2 regions of the Megasphaera indica genome follow, and region 1 is predicted to be linked to the other one. Evidence: riboswitches for the same ligand, from Rfam matches in the RefSeq annotation. Region 1 holds a riboswitch; the other holds the start of a gene.
The links. Region 1 has a riboswitch for FMN ahead of ACFCTO_RS09450 (bifunctional 3,4-dihydroxy-2-butanone-4-phosphate synthase/GTP cyclohydrolase II). Riboswitches for the same ligand answer to the same signal wherever they lie in the genome.
Positions count from the first base shown of each region.

Region 2: another riboswitch for FMN. It lies ahead of ribD (bifunctional diaminohydroxyphosphoribosylaminopyrimidine deaminase/5-amino-6-(5-phosphoribosylamino)uracil reductase RibD); the one in region 1 lies ahead of ACFCTO_RS09450 (bifunctional 3,4-dihydroxy-2-butanone-4-phosphate synthase/GTP cyclohydrolase II).

Region 1 covers NZ_JBKKJR010000019.1:10,846-18,298, reverse strand. Annotated here, with positions in the region: gene ACFCTO_RS09470 (FAD:protein FMN transferase) at 1-141, shown strand, start outside; gene ACFCTO_RS09465 (Lrp/AsnC family transcriptional regulator) at 271-711, shown strand; gene ACFCTO_RS09460 (ATP-binding protein) at 960-1,658, opposite strand; gene ACFCTO_RS09455 (Crp/Fnr family transcriptional regulator) at 1,782-2,450, shown strand; gene ACFCTO_RS09450 (bifunctional 3,4-dihydroxy-2-butanone-4-phosphate synthase/GTP cyclohydrolase II) at 2,789-4,006, opposite strand; FMN riboswitch at 4,121-4,252, opposite strand; gene ACFCTO_RS09445 (FAD-binding oxidoreductase) at 4,305-5,708, opposite strand; gene ACFCTO_RS09440 (FtsB family cell division protein) at 5,873-6,220, shown strand; gene ACFCTO_RS09435 (S1 domain-containing RNA-binding protein) at 6,329-6,778, shown strand; gene ACFCTO_RS09430 (Ppx/GppA phosphatase family protein) at 6,864-7,453, shown strand, end outside.
Region 2 covers NZ_JBKKJR010000011.1:70,809-78,261, forward strand. Annotated here, with positions in the region: gene rsmB (16S rRNA (cytosine(967)-C(5))-methyltransferase RsmB) at 1-418, shown strand, start outside; gene rlmN (dual-specificity RNA methyltransferase RlmN) at 420-1,448, shown strand; gene ACFCTO_RS07210 (Stp1/IreP family PP2C-type Ser/Thr phosphatase) at 1,518-2,225, shown strand; gene pknB (Stk1 family PASTA domain-containing Ser/Thr kinase) at 2,262-4,238, shown strand; gene rsgA (ribosome small subunit-dependent GTPase A) at 4,249-5,112, shown strand; gene rpe (ribulose-phosphate 3-epimerase) at 5,115-5,759, shown strand; FMN riboswitch at 5,818-5,949, shown strand; gene ribD (bifunctional diaminohydroxyphosphoribosylaminopyrimidine deaminase/5-amino-6-(5-phosphoribosylamino)uracil reductase RibD) at 6,043-7,179, shown strand; gene ACFCTO_RS07235 (riboflavin synthase) at 7,160-7,453, shown strand, end outside.

The DNA of each region.
Region 1 (7,453 bases):
AAGGGGATGGAACTGGCAAGCAGCATGGAAGGCGTCAACTGTGAAATTACAGGCAGTGACAATGCCGTCTACATGACCCAGGGCTTTGCCGATAATTTCTCTGACTTGAATAGTGATTTCCATCTTTCCGATTCGGAATAAACCAGCCTCCATAGAAGCAAAAAGTATAGCAGAAAAAAAATTAATATCTTTAAGTCTATTTACTTTTTCATTCGTTTGTAAGATAATAGATATGTAAATTTTAGAAATTATGGAGGGTAGTATCTACATATGGATCATATCGATGACAAAATTTTAACGATACTCAAACACAATGGCAAAGATTCGGCTACGGAAATCAGCAAGGTCGTCGGCTTGTCCATTCCGGCTGTTGCCGAACGCATCCGCAAGATGGAACACAACGGCATCATCGAAGGCTACGGTGCCAAAATCAGCCGCCGTAAGACCGGTTACAACGTGACGGCTTTCATTATGGTCAATCTCGAACGCTCTGGCGATGTTGAAGAATTCCGCTCGAAAATCGTCCAGTACCCGGAAGTCCTGGAATGTCACCACGTCGTCGGCGCCTTTGACTACTTGCTCAAAGTGCTGGTCAAGACACCGGATGACCTGGAACACTTCCTCATGCAGGTATTGAACGAAATCCCGACGGTCGCCTCGTCCCAGACCTTCATGTGCCTGTCGACACTCAAAGAAGAATGGAATGTGTAAAGAGCGTCGTGGCTCGTATTCGTAGGGGACGCCCAAAGGGCGCCCCGCAGACATTGACGAACCGCTAACAACTCAAAAGAGGCTGTCGCATTAAGACAGCCTCTTTTTGAGTGTTAAGTTTGCAGTTTGTAGTTTTTAGTGAAGACTTTTAAATTTAAAACCATCCGCTAACAACTAACCAGAACGGGCCGCCCTTTGGGACGGCCCCTACGATAAAAAGGCTTGCCGCTACGCGGCAAACCTTTTTACTATCCTTTTATCTTCCCGTCGAGGCTGATGATGCGTACCTCGAAGGGGATATCTTTGCCGCTCTGTGCGAGGGCTCTTTTGGCAGCCATTTCCAGGCCGCCGCAGCACGGGACTTCCATGCGTACCAGGGTGACGTCGTGGATGTCGTTCTGGCGGAGGATTTCTGTCAATTTTTCGGCGTAGTCGATGTCGTCGAGTTTAGGGCAGCCGATGAGGGTGATGCGGCCCTTGATGAAATCTTCGTGGAAGCGGGCGTAGGCATAAGCCGTACAGTCGGCCGCGATGAGCAGGCTGGCACCGTTGAAATAAGGCGTATGGGGCGGTACGAGCTTGAGCTGGACCGGCCACTGGCTCAGGCGGGAGATGGACGGCCCGGCAGGAACGTCGTCAGCCCTTTTCTGCGTTTCGCCGAGGCTGCGGGCCTGGCTGCCGGGACAGCGGCCGGTGTAGGTCCGTCCCTGGGCGGCCATGTGCTGTTTCACGGCTTCTTCATCATAGGCAGCTGCTTCGCGTTCGACAAAGGTGATGGCATCCGTCGGGCAATGGGGCAGGCAGTCGCCCAGGCCGTCGCAGTAGTCATCGCGCATGAGGCGGGCCTTGCCGTCGACCATGGCGATAGCTCCTTCGTGACAGGCCGTGGCGCAGGCGCCGCAGCCATTGCATTTTTTCGAATCAATCTGTATAATTTTACGTATCATAATTTCCTCCATCGTGGTATATGCATCAAACTGGTTTGGGACCTTTATGGTCTAAGTATAGTCGATGGAGCAAAAATAAGCTGTTGTTTTTCCAACTATCATCTTTTTTTTGGAGGTCTTTCCATGGAACAATATCTTTCCCTCATTGAAACGTCGCCGCTCTTCCACGGCGTCGCCGAAGCCGATGTCCTGCCGCTCTTGCAGCGCTTGAAGGTACGCAAGAAGAAGTATGAAAAAGGGGAATTCCTCTTTTATTCCGGCGATGCCGTCCCCTATATCGGACTGGTCCTGGAAGGGGCGGTCCACATCATCCAGGAAGATTACTGGGGGAACCGCAATATCCTGTCCCAGATCCCGGCTGGCTTCTTTTTCGGCGAAGCCTTTGCCTGTCTGCCCGACGCGCCGGCAACGGTCGACGTCGTCGCTGCCTCGGATGCGGTCATCATGCAGGTCTATGTCGGCAATATCCTCCATGCCGGTCAGGTCCTGACGCCGGACCAGGCTCGTTTTACAGGCAACCTCCTGGGCCTGATGGCCGAAAAGAACCGCCTCCTTACGGAAAAGATGCGCTACCTGACCCAGCGCTCGACGCGCCAGAAAATCATGCTCTACCTGTCCGACATGGCCCGGCAAAAAGGGAAGGCCACCTTCGTCCTGCCTTTCAACCGCCAGCAGATGGCCGACTTCCTCTCCGTCGACCGCAGCGCCTTATCGGCCGAACTGAGCAAGATGAAAAAAGAAGGCCTCATCGATTACCACAAGGACAAATTCACCTTGCTGCAGGAACATTAAGGAAATCGGCGGGCCGCCAGCTAAGCTGTCCGTTCTGGCAGCTACCCTGCGCCTCCCGCTAATCGGTACCTGGTGGGCCAGAAAGGCTTTCAGGACGGCCCTTACGAACCACGAGCCACGAACCACTGACTACTAAAAAAGAAATTCCCGAGGCGTCACATCTGTAGGGGCTTGCACGTGGCAAGCCCGCTTCAGAATATGAGTGATTTTCCAGCTTGGGGATAATGTTGCCCAATACCCGGCGGGTCGCCCACGTGGCGACCCCTACGAGCCACGAGCCACGAGCCACTGCTAAAAAAGGCGCTGTCTTCATGCGACAGCGCCTTTTTTACTCGCTTTTAATGCAGATGGGGGAGGATGTGGCCCATTTTATTCTTTTTCGTTTCCAAGTAGAATTCGTCGAATTTCTGGGGTTTCATTTCGATGGGGACGCGTTCTACGATTTCGACGCCGAAGCCTTCGAGGCCGTAGACTTTTTCCGGGTTGTTCGTGAGCAGGCGGATTTCTTTAGCGCCCATGTCCTGGAGAATCTGGGCACCGATCCAGTATTCGCGAAGGTCCGGAGCGAAGCCGAGTTTTTCATTGGCTTCGACTGTATCGTAGCCCTGTTCCTGGAGGACGTAGGCTTTGAGCTTATTGATGAGGCCGATGCCACGGCCTTCCTGGCGCATGTAGAGGAGGATGCCCCGGCCTTCGGCGTTGATCTGTGTCAGGGCAGCGGCCAGCTGTTCACCGCAGTCGCAGCGGCGGGAGCCGAAGACGTCGCCTGTAAGGCATTCGGAATGGACGCGGCACAGGAGGTTCTTGCCGTCGCCGATTTCGCCTTTGACCAGAGCGACGTGATGTTCGCCCGTCAGGTCGTTGATGTAGCCGTAGATCTTGAAATCGCCGTATTTCGTCGGCATCTTGGCGACGGCTTCGCGGATGACGTGTTTGTCGTGGCGGCGGCAGTAGTTCTGGAGATCGTGGATGGTGATGAATTTCAGGCCGTATTCGTCGGCGATTTTCCAGAGGTCCGGCGTGCGCATCATCGTGCCGTCGTCTGCCATGATTTCGCAGCACAGGCCGACCTGTTTGAGCCCGGCCAGGCGCATGAGGTCGACCGTGGCTTCCGTGTGGCCGTTGCGGGTCAGGACACCGCCGCGTTTGGCGACGAGGGGGAAGTTGTGGCCAGGACGGCGGAAGTCTTCGGGACGGGCCGATTCTTCAGCGCATTTGCGGGCCGTCAGGGCGCGTTCGACAGCCGAGATGCCCGTCGTCGTGTCGACGTAGTCGATGGAAACAGTGAAGGCCGTTTCGTGGTTATCTGTATTTTCGCTGACCATCTGGGGCAGGCCGAGCTTATGGGCATATTCGATGCTCATGGGCATGCAGATCAGGCCCTTGCCGTGGCTGGCCATGAAGTTCATGTTTTCTGTCGTGCAGTACTGGGCGGCGCAGATGAAGTCGCCTTCGTTTTCGCGGTCCGGGTCGTCGGTAACGATGATGACGTGGCCGGCCTGTAATTCTTCCAATGCTTCTTCGATAGTGTTGAATTTGCGTTTTTCTGTAGTCAAAATAAAGACCTCCTTAAAGTCTGTATTGTCCATAGTTGGTGGTACTCAAAAAGCCCTGGCGATGAGGCACAGGGCTTTGACATGCAAGGAAAGGCACGCTGCAGAAACAGCACGCCACATCTTCTTCCATCCAGACTATACTGTCGGTTTTGGAATCGCACCAAATCACGAGCCAATGGCTCCTACGCCGTAGCGTTCGCGGACTATACCGCCGATCGGGAATTTCACCCTGCCCTGAAGATATACGTTTTATTCAGTTCTGTTATGTATTATACACGGTAACTTTCATTTTTGCAAGTTAGTCGACGTCGAAGATTTTCCCCGGGTTGAGGATGTCGTTCGGGTCAAGGGCTTTCTTGATGGCCTTCATCATTTCCAGTTCGCCGGGATCGGTGAATTCTTCCATCAAATGCTTGCGCTTGTAGCCGATGCCGTGTTCGCCGGACAGGCGGCCGCCGTGGGCATAAATGAATTTGTACAGTTCCTGCTGGTTGGCCTTGACCCGCTGGTCCCAGTCTTCGTAGGTGGCATCTTCATTCTTGAGGATGTTCAAGTGAATGTTGCCGTCGCCGGCGTGGCTGGCGATACGTGTGACCAGGTTGTATTTCTTGGCCAGGCGCAGGATTTCATCGAGGAGGGCCGCTTCCTGGTCGACAGGGACGACGACGTCTTCTTTGCAGACGATGAGGCTTTCGGCGCGGACGGCTTCGGCAAAGGCCTTGCGGGCCTGCCAGATCTTATTGTGGTCAGCGACGAGGACTGACGACGCGCCGTTTTCCGTGCAGACTTCGTCGAGGATGACGGCCTTGTCGTCCAGGTCGTCTTCGCTGGTCCCTTCGACTTCGACGATGACGTAGTTGCCGTTGTCGCTGCCCTGGAGATTTTCATTGAGGTATTTTTCGACGGACTTGATGGTGATGTTGTCCATGAATTCGACGCACGTCGGCGTGATGCCGGCCTTGATGATTTTGGTGACGACGCCCATGGCCTGGCGGCGGTCGTCGAAGATGGCCAGCAGGTCGAGGGCGTACTTCGGCTTGGGCAGGAGCTTCAGCGTCGCCTTGGTGATGATGCCCAGGGTCCCTTCGGAGCCGATGACCAGCTGGTCCAGGGAATAGCCTGTCGACTGTTTCTGCAGGCGCGCGCCGAGGTTGACGATGCGCCCTGTCGGGTTGACGACTTCCACGCTGTAGACCTGGTGGCGCGTCGTCCCGTATTTGACGGCCCGGTTGCCGCCGGCGTTGGTGGCGATGTTGCCGCCGATGAAGCACGAGTCGCCGCTGCACGGGTCGCCAGCGTAGAAGAGGCCTTTCTTTTCGGCCGCTTCCTGCAGGTCCGACGTGCGTACACCCGGTTCGACGACGGCATAGAGGCCGTCTTCATTGATTTCCAGTATCTTGTTCATCTTTTCCAGCGACAAGACGATGCCGCCGTATTCCGGGACGGCGCCGCAGGCCAGACCCGTGCCGGCCCCGCGGGGGACGACAGGGAAGTGGCAGGCATTGGCCAGCTTGATGATGGCGCTGACCTGCTGGGCCGTTTCGGCAAAGACGACGGCTTCGGGCATGTGATGGTAAGCCGGGTCGGTCACTTCGTCATGGGAATAAGGCTGCATGGCGTCGGCGTCGGTGACGACGTCTTTCGGGCCGACGATGGCCTTTAATTTTTCCAGGATTTCTGTCGTTATTTTTTCATAGTGCATACGTGTTCCCCCTCGGATAAGATACAAAATGTCGTGCCTCTATTATATATAACTGCCGCCCATTTTAAAAGGAATTTTACAAAAAAACTTTATCTTGCCAGCAAAGCACGGTATACTATAGGGTAAGACTTTTTCAGTCTCTTGTTCTTAGAAAGGGTGATTGGGTGGAAACCAAGCAGTATCGCCAGCCCCGGCGCCGAAAGAAGCGCCGTAAGGTCCCCCGGAAGCGCCGTACAGGGCTGCTCATCCGGCTCCGGCAGATGAGCTGGTACAATCTTATTCTCGTGGCCATCATCGTCGCCGGCTTCTATCTCATCGGCGTCCGCCTCTACAGGCTGTGGGAAATCCATGACGACATGAACCGGACCCTGCAGCAGGAACAGACCTTGCGGGACGAAAATCTTCGCCTTCGCGAACGGCGTGACAAGCTGAATGATCCCGATGAAATCGCCCGGGAAGCGCGCGAACAGTTCGGCCTGGCCAAGCCCGATGAAATTCCCTATAAGCCGTGATTCCCTATATTTTGTATTTTGATGATTGAATTTTTTGGCATTTATGAGTATAATGGCTTTATACGTTTAGCAGTAATGCTGATATTACAAGGAGGAAATCAAAACAGCATGACAATCGAAATAGGCAGTGTGATGGAAGGTACCGTTACAGGAATCACAAAATTTGGCGCATTCGTAGAGCTTCCGGATAAGAAGGTAGGTCTTGTACATATTTCTGAAGTCGCTAATGAGTATGTCAAAGATGTAAATGATTTTTTGAAAGTTCGAGACAAGGTCAACGTCAAAGTGTTGTCTGTAGACGATAAGGGAAAAATCGCCCTGTCTATCAAACAGACCCAGCCGGCGCCGGAAAAGAAAGAATTCCGTCCGAAACGCGATTTTCGGCAGAAACATGAATTCCGCCAGCATAACGGCTTTGATTCGCGCCGTTCGTCGGGCTCGCTGTCTTTTGAAGACCGGCTCAGCAAATTCCTGAAGGAAAGCGATGAACGCCTGATGGATTTGAAGCGCAATACGGAATCGAAACGCGGCGGCCGCGGTGCGCGCCATGCTGATTGAGTGCGTATTGAATAGCGGAAGGTAAAAAAGAAGGGCGCTGTTGCACAAAGACAGCGCCTTTTTACGTTTACAGGAAGGAGCAGATATGGAGTATCAGAAGTATGCAGTCATCGACATCGGCTCCAACTCCCTGCGACTCATGACGGGCTGGCAGGAAGTCCCGGGCACGTGGATCTTTTCGCCGAAAGAACTGGCGACGACGCGGCTGGGGAAAGATATCGATGAAACACACCATTTGTCACCGGCAGGGATGGAAGCGTCCTTTGCGGCCATGGAAGGCTGGAAAGAACAGCTGACAGGCGTACCGGTCTGTGCCGTCGCCACCAGTGCCGTCCGCGAAGCTATCGACGGCCAGGCCTTCCTGGCAGAAGTGCGGGCCCGTTTCGGCTGGCACTGCCGGGCCATTTCGGGCCTGGAAGAAGCGTCGCTCAGCTTCACTGGAGCTACGGCCTCGCTCAGCCCCGATGTGACGGCAGCCGTCATCGACATCGGCGGCGGCAGCAGTGAAGTCGCCGTCGGCCGCGGCGGTGACCTGTGCTGGTCCCACAGCTACCCCATGGGGGCGGTACGCTTTACACGGGGCGAAGTTATGAGCCATCAGGCCGTCGCCCATCTGGAAAACCGCTGCTATCAGGAATGGCTGCCCATGCAGGTCCAGCCGGACCTGCTCATCGG
Region 2 (7,453 bases), on a different contig from region 1:
GCGGACCCTGCTCCAGAACGGCTGCACCATCGGCCAAAAATACGCCGGCAAAGCCGACCGGGTCCTGGTCGATGCCCCTTGTTCGGGCCTCGGCGTCCTGCGCCATAAGATCGACCTGCGCTGGCGCAAGAATCCCAGTGACCTGCGTACCCTGCCGGCCTTGCAGCGGCGCATCCTGGACAGTGCATCCCAATGCGTCCGTCCTGGCGGCATCCTGGTCTACAGTACCTGCACCATGAATGATGATGAAAACAGCCGCATCGTGGCTGCCTTTTTGAAGAATCATCCGGAATTCCATGTAGAAAACGCGACGCAGTGGCTTCCCGTTCCCGGCCATGAAGGGCCTTTCATCCAGCTCCTGCCACAGCGCGACGGCCTGGATGGCTTCTTCATTGCCCGCATGAAAAAGGAGGGCTGATATGAGTAATGTATTTGATATGACCAAAAAGGAACTCCAGGCGTTCCTCGTCGCCCAGGGGATGAAAAAGTTCCGGGCTGACCAGATTTTTCATTATATTTATAAGCAAAATATCTTTTCCTGGAATGATATGGTCCTGCTGCCCAAGAAAGACCGGGAACAGCTGAAGGAAGTGCTGCCGATCCATTTCCCGGAAGTCGTGTCCCGCCTGGACGCCCCGGACGGACAGACAGTGAAGCTCTTATTGCAGCTGGCTGATGGTGAGACCGTAGAAACGGTCCTCATGAAGCACGACTATGGCAATTCCATCTGCGTATCGTCCCAGGTCGGCTGTGCCGTCAACTGCGCCTTCTGTGCGTCCGCCAAGAACGGTTTCGTCCGCAACCTGTCGGCTGGCGAAATGGTCGCCCAGCTCCTGGCTTTCCGCAAATACGTCACGCCGGACCTCCATTCCATCGTCATCATGGGGACAGGGGAACCGCTCCTCAACTACGATAACGTCATCCGCTTCATGAAGCTCATCCACGAAAAGGATACGCTCTATCTGGGCTATCGCAACATGGCCTTGTCGACGTCGGGCATCGTCCCCAAGATGTACGACCTGGCCAAAGAGGGCATGCCCATCACCCTGGCCGTATCCCTCCACGCGCCGAACGATGCCTTGCGGCGCCGCATCATGCCGATTGCCGAGAAATATCCCCTCGACGAAGTCCTGAAGGCGGCCCGCCACTATTTCGATGTCACTGGCCGGAAGGTCACCTTTGAATACATCCTCATCAAGGGCCTGACTTGTACTAACGCCTGCGCCAAGGAACTGGCCCGTCTCCTGGGCGGCCAGAACATCCTGGTCAATGCCATTCCCATCAACGACAACTACGACGTCGGCCTCTACCGGCCCGATGAAAAGACGATGAATGAATTCGTCACGTATTTGCAGCGCCACGGCGTTTCCGTCACTCTGCGGCGGGAAATGGGCAGCCAGATACAGGCCGCCTGCGGCCAGCTGCGCATAAAACGCGAAAAAATTTGACAGGTGACGGCGAATATGATATGAATTAATGTGTACCTATAACGAAACACCGTGAGAGGACGTGAGAATTTGGGCACATACGGTGAATCCAAAATCGGCCTGGTTCGGAAAGTGAATGAAGATTCCTTTTATATCAGCCACGAGAAAAACGTACTGGCCGTAGCCGACGGTATGGGCGGCTATGTAGGCGGTGAAATCGCCAGCAAGACGGCCGTAGAAGCGATAGCTTATTATTTCAAGAACTTTAGTTATGCAGCACCGGTACAGCTGGAGAAAGCCATTCAATATGCGAATTCCAGCATCCTCAGCAAGACCTTGATCGACCCTTCGCTCAAGGGCATGGGGACGACCGTGTCCATGGTGACCCTGGCTCGTCATATGGCCTTCTGGGGCCACGTCGGTGACAGCCGCATCTACTTATACCGCGACGGGGAATTCAAACAGATTTCCGTCGACCATACGATCGTCCAGGTCCTGCTCGAAAAGGGCAAGATAACCGAAGAAGAGGCGATGGATCATCCCCAGCGCCATGTGCTGACCAGAGCCGTCGGCGTCGATGAGAACTTGGTCGTCGACAGCGGAGCCTTTGAAGTACAGCCGAAAGATCGCATCCTGATTTGTTCCGACGGCCTGACATCGTTCATCCAGAAACAGGAACTCTACGATGCCATCGGCGATTACCGCCGGACAGAACGGGAAATCATCAATGATCTCTTTGCCCGCGTCTATGAAAACGGGGCGAAAGATAATATCACGGCAATTTTAACAACCATATAATCGGGAACGACTATGAAAGTGGTGGAATAGCTAAAAATGATTGGTCATATCTTAGATAACAGATACAAGATATTGGAAAAAGTAGGCACAGGCGGCATGGCCAGCGTGTACAAAGCACAGGATATCCTCCTGGACCGGATCGTCGCCGTAAAAATACTTCATTCAAAATACAGCAACGACCACGATTTTGTCGTCCGCTTCCGCCAGGAAGCCCAGGCGGCTGCCAAATTGTCACACCCCAATATTGTCAATATATACGACGTCGGCTACGATGAAAATGTCCATTACATCGTCATGGAATTCGTGCGCGGCGAAACGTTAAAAGAATACATCGAAAAACACGGCCACCTGCCGATCAACACGTCGATACAGATTGCCTTCGATATCGGCGAAGCCCTGGAAAATGCTCATGCCAACGGCATTGTCCACTGCGACATCAAGCCTCATAATATCCTGGTCACTGAGACAGGACGCATCAAAGTCGCCGATTTCGGCATCGCCCGGGCTGTGAATTCCGTCGAAAACAGCGACCGCACCGTCCTCGGTTCAGTCCATTATTTTTCACCGGAACAGGCCAGTGGCGGCCATATCGACGAACGGACGGATATTTATTCCCTAGGCGTCGTCATGTATGAAATGATGACTGGCGTCGTCCCTTTCCCGGGCGATACGGCCATCAGCATCGCCTTGAAGCACGTCCAGGACGATATTCCCTTGCCGACGAAGTACAACCGCCGTATCCCGCGGCTCGTCGAACAGGTCATCCTCAAGGCCATGGCCAAGAACCCGGACGACCGCTTCCAGTCCATCGGCGAGATGATGTCGGAACTGCGCCTGTCCCAGGGTTTCATCAATACCAACGGCGCCCGGCCGATCATCAGCAAGGGCCCGTATAACTTCGGCACGCAGAAATTACAGCCTATCAAGGAAAAGGACCTGCCCGAAGAAGAACCGAAAGAAAAGAAGAAGAACCCCTTCACGCGGTTCATGGATTCTATCAGCAATCATTCGCAGAAAACTATCATCATCGGTATGCTCGGCGTCTTCCTCGTCGCCTTTGTCTGGGCCTTCTTTTCCTTTGGGAATTTTTGGAGTACCGAAGACATTACCGTACCGGATGTGACGGGTAAACAGGTCGAAATCGCCAAGAAGATACTGAAAGATAAGAAACTCGACGTTTCCGTCAAGGAAGTGGAAAGCGACGAAGTGCCAGTCGGCGAAGTCATTTCCCAGACACCGTCTGGCGGAGCCGTCGTCAAGGCCAACCGGACCATTTACCTGACTGTCAGCAAGGGGAATAAAGGTGAAGAAGTCCTCATACCGGACCTGCGGAGCCTGACCCTCGATGAGGCCGAAAAGAAACTGAAGGAAATCGGCCTGTCTGTGGGCAAGGTGCGCTACAAAGAGAGCGCTCAGTATGCCGACGGGACCATCATCGACCAGGACCCGGAATCGCCGAAGAAAGTCGAAAAGGGGACGAAAGTCGACCTCGTCGTCTGCCGTAAGAGCGAAGCCGAAAAAGAAGCAGAAGCGGCCAAGAATGAAGCACCTAATACGAGCGGCATGAGCCTCGATGCGGCCGTGAAGGCCCTGGAAAGCGCCGGCTATTCCGTCGGCAGCGTGTCCAACCTCGATTCGTCGAAGGACAGCTCTCAGGCCGTCGTCACGGGCCAGACGTCGGAAGACGGCAAGGTCGTCAACTTGTCCGTCGAATATCCGTCGTCCCAGAGCAGCCAGAGCTCGCCGTCGAGCAGCTCCGGCGGATCCGATGGCAGTGCCAATAACCAGGAACCGGCCGGGACGCCTCATTACGGGACGGTCAATATCAGCGTACCGTCTGGCGCTTCCAGCCAGCATGTCCAGATCGTCGTATCCGACGACAATGGCTCGCGCGTCGTCTATGACCGCAGCCAGGCCGGCGGCGACAACATCTCTAAGAGCGTCAGCGGCACGGGCAAGACGAGAGTCAAAGTATACATCAACAATTCGTTAGTACAGGACCAGTATATCTAAGGGGAGGAACATGACAAAAGGACGCGTCATCAAGAACTATAACGGCTATTATTACGTCGATGTCGGCCGGGAAGGGCTCATCGAGTGCCGGCGCCGCGGCAAATTGCTGAAAGCGAAGATACTCGTCGGCGACGAGCTGGAAATCACCGAGCTGGGCCAGGACAAGGGCGTCATCGAAGCCCTGTTGCCCCGGCGCAACCAGATACGCCGGCCGGCCGTGGCCAATATCGACCAGCTCCTGGTCATCATGGCGGCCAAGTCGCCGGACCCGAACCAGTTCCTCGTCGATAAGATGCTCATGACCTGTGAATACGGCGGCATTCATCCGACGCTGTGCTTCAATAAGTGCGACCTGGACCGGGAGACGGCCGAATCCTACAAGGCCTTTTATGAACGCTGCGGCTATGACGTCTATCTCGTGTCGGCCAAGACCGGCGAAGGCCTCGATACCCTGCGGAATCTGCTGCCCCACCGCATGACGGCCTTTGCCGGCCCGTCGGGCGTCGGCAAGTCGAGCCTGCTGTCCCAGATCCTGGGCCGGGAAGACTTGTCCGTCGGCGCTGTCAGCGAAAAAATCAAGCGCGGCCGCCATACGACACGCCATTCGGAAATCATGCGCCTCGACAGCGATACGTATGTCGTCGATACGCCGGGATTCAGCTCTCTCGACTTCGAGCACCTCGACCCGAAGGAAGTCCTGCGCCTCTTCCCGGACATGCTGCCCTACAGCGGCGGCTGCAAGTTCTCGTCGTGTCTCCATCTGTCCGAACCGGAATGTACGGTCAAACAGGCCGTCGCTGACGGTCATATCCAGAAAGAACGGTATGACACATACTGTAAGATACTCACTTCCATTGCAGAAAGGAAACGATAGTCATGGTAACCATTTGCCCATCTATATTATCAGCGGACTTCTCCCGCCTGGCTGAAGACATTCAGGACGTCGAACGGAAGGGGGCAGATTGTATCCATCTCGACTTGATGGACGGCCATTTCGTGCCGAACCTGACCTTTGGCGTCCCCGTCGTCAAGGCCCTGCGCAGCTGCACCAAGCTGCCCTTCGATGCCCATCTCATGGTAGAACATCCGGAAACCTACATCGACGGCCTGGCTACTGCCGGCGTCCAGTACGTCACGGTCCATCAGGAAGCCTGCACCCATCTCGACCGGGTCCTGCAGCAGATCCACGAAGCCGGCATGAAAGGCGGCGTCGCCCTCAACCCGGCGACCCCCGTATCGACTTTGTCCTGCCTGGCCGGGCAGCTGGACATGATCCTCATCATGAGCGTCAACCCCGGCTTCGGCGGCCAGAAGTTCATTCCCTATGCCGTCGATAAGATTCGCCAGGCCAAGGCGCTCCTGGAACAGGCCGGCAATACGACGGCTGTCATCGAAGTGGATGGCGGCGTCAATGCCAAGACCGTTCAGGCCGTCAAAGACGCCGGTGCGACCTTCCTCGTCGCCGGCAGTGCCGTCTTCGGAGCTGACGACCGGGCCGCTGCCATCGCGTCCTTGCGATAAGGACTTGTATTTCTTCTTTTCATGTGCTAAAATCATACATGTAGTTCAAATGAATAAGGATAGTCTTTGAGGCAAGGTGAGAAAGCGGCGCTTTCAATTCCTGACCGGCGGTGACAGTCCGCTAACCCGCAAGGGTTGAACCGATGCAATTTCGGTACCGACAGTACAGTCTGGATGGGAAAAGACGACAGATTGTGTTTTTGTTGCGCTCAAAAGGCTATGGGAATCTTACGTCCATAGCCTTTTTTTATCTTGCGAATCTGAATAGAAGGGAAGGAATACATTGGAACCGGCAGAGTATATGAAAAAAGCCCTGGAATTGGCAAAGACCGCCCTGGGCTATACGACACCCAATCCTGCCGTCGGCTGCGTCATCGTCAAAGATGGTGAAATCGTCGGCACGGGATACCATCATAAGGCCGGCACGCCTCATGCCGAAGTATGGGCATTGCGTGAAGCTGGCGAACGGGCGAAGGGGGCTACGGTCTATGTGACCCTCGAACCTTGCGCCCATTACGGGAGAACGCCGCCGTGTGCCCGGACCCTCGTCGAAAAAGGCGTCGGCAAAGTCGTCATGGCCATGCTCGACCCCAACCCCTTAGTGGCTGGCAAAGGCGCGGCCATCCTGCGCAAAGCCGGCATCGCCGTCGAAGTCGGCCTCATGTCGAAGGAAGCGGCTCAGCTCAACGAAGTCTTCATCAAGAACATGATGGTCCAGAAACCGTTCATCGCCATCAAACTGGCCCAGAGCCTCGATGGCCGCACAGCTTCACGGACGGGGAAATCCCAGTGGATCACCAACGAATGGGCCCGCAGCTACGGTCACTATCTGCGCTCCATATATGACGGCATCTTAGTCGGCATCAACACGGTCCTGACAGACAATCCCCTCTTGACCAGCCGCATCGAACGGCCCGGCCAGGATGCACCGCATCAGCCCGTGCGCATCGTACTGGATACGAAAGGGCGGACGCCTTTGAATTCGCTCGTCGTCACCGATAAGACGACGCAGACCATCATCGTTACGACGTCCCTGTGCCCGGTAGAGAAGATGAAAGCCCTGAAAGAGGCTGGCGTCCGCGTCATCCTGGCACCGCTCCAGGACGGCAAGACCATCTACCTGCCCGACGCCTTGCAGCTCCTGCACGACGAAGGGCTGACCAGCATCCTCGTCGAAGGCGGCAGTACCGTCCAGGGCAGCTTCTTCGACGCCCGCCTGGTCGATAAGATCTATGCCTTCATGGGGGACAAGGTCATCGGTGGGACCGGGGCCCTGCCGTCTGTCGGCGGCTGCGGCGTCGATGAACTCGATGAATGCCTGCCGCTGGTCTACGATTCGGCAGAACTCCATGACAATAATGTATTGATTACGGCATATAATGCCAACAGGGAGGGCGCCTATGTTCACTGGCATCATTGAGGAACTGGGGACGATTGCCCATATGGACCGCCGCCCCGATTCCATCCGCCTGACCATTCAGGCACACAAAGTATTAGAAGGCACGCAGCTCGGCGACAGCATCGCCGTCAACGGCGTCTGCCTGACCGTCACGGATATGACGGACTCGACCTTTTCGGCCGACGTCATGCATGAAACCATGCGCCGCTCATCGTTCAGCACTATCAAGAGCGGTTCCCAGGTCAACCTCGAACGGGCCATGCAGGTCGGCGGCCGCCTGGGCGGTCATATCGTC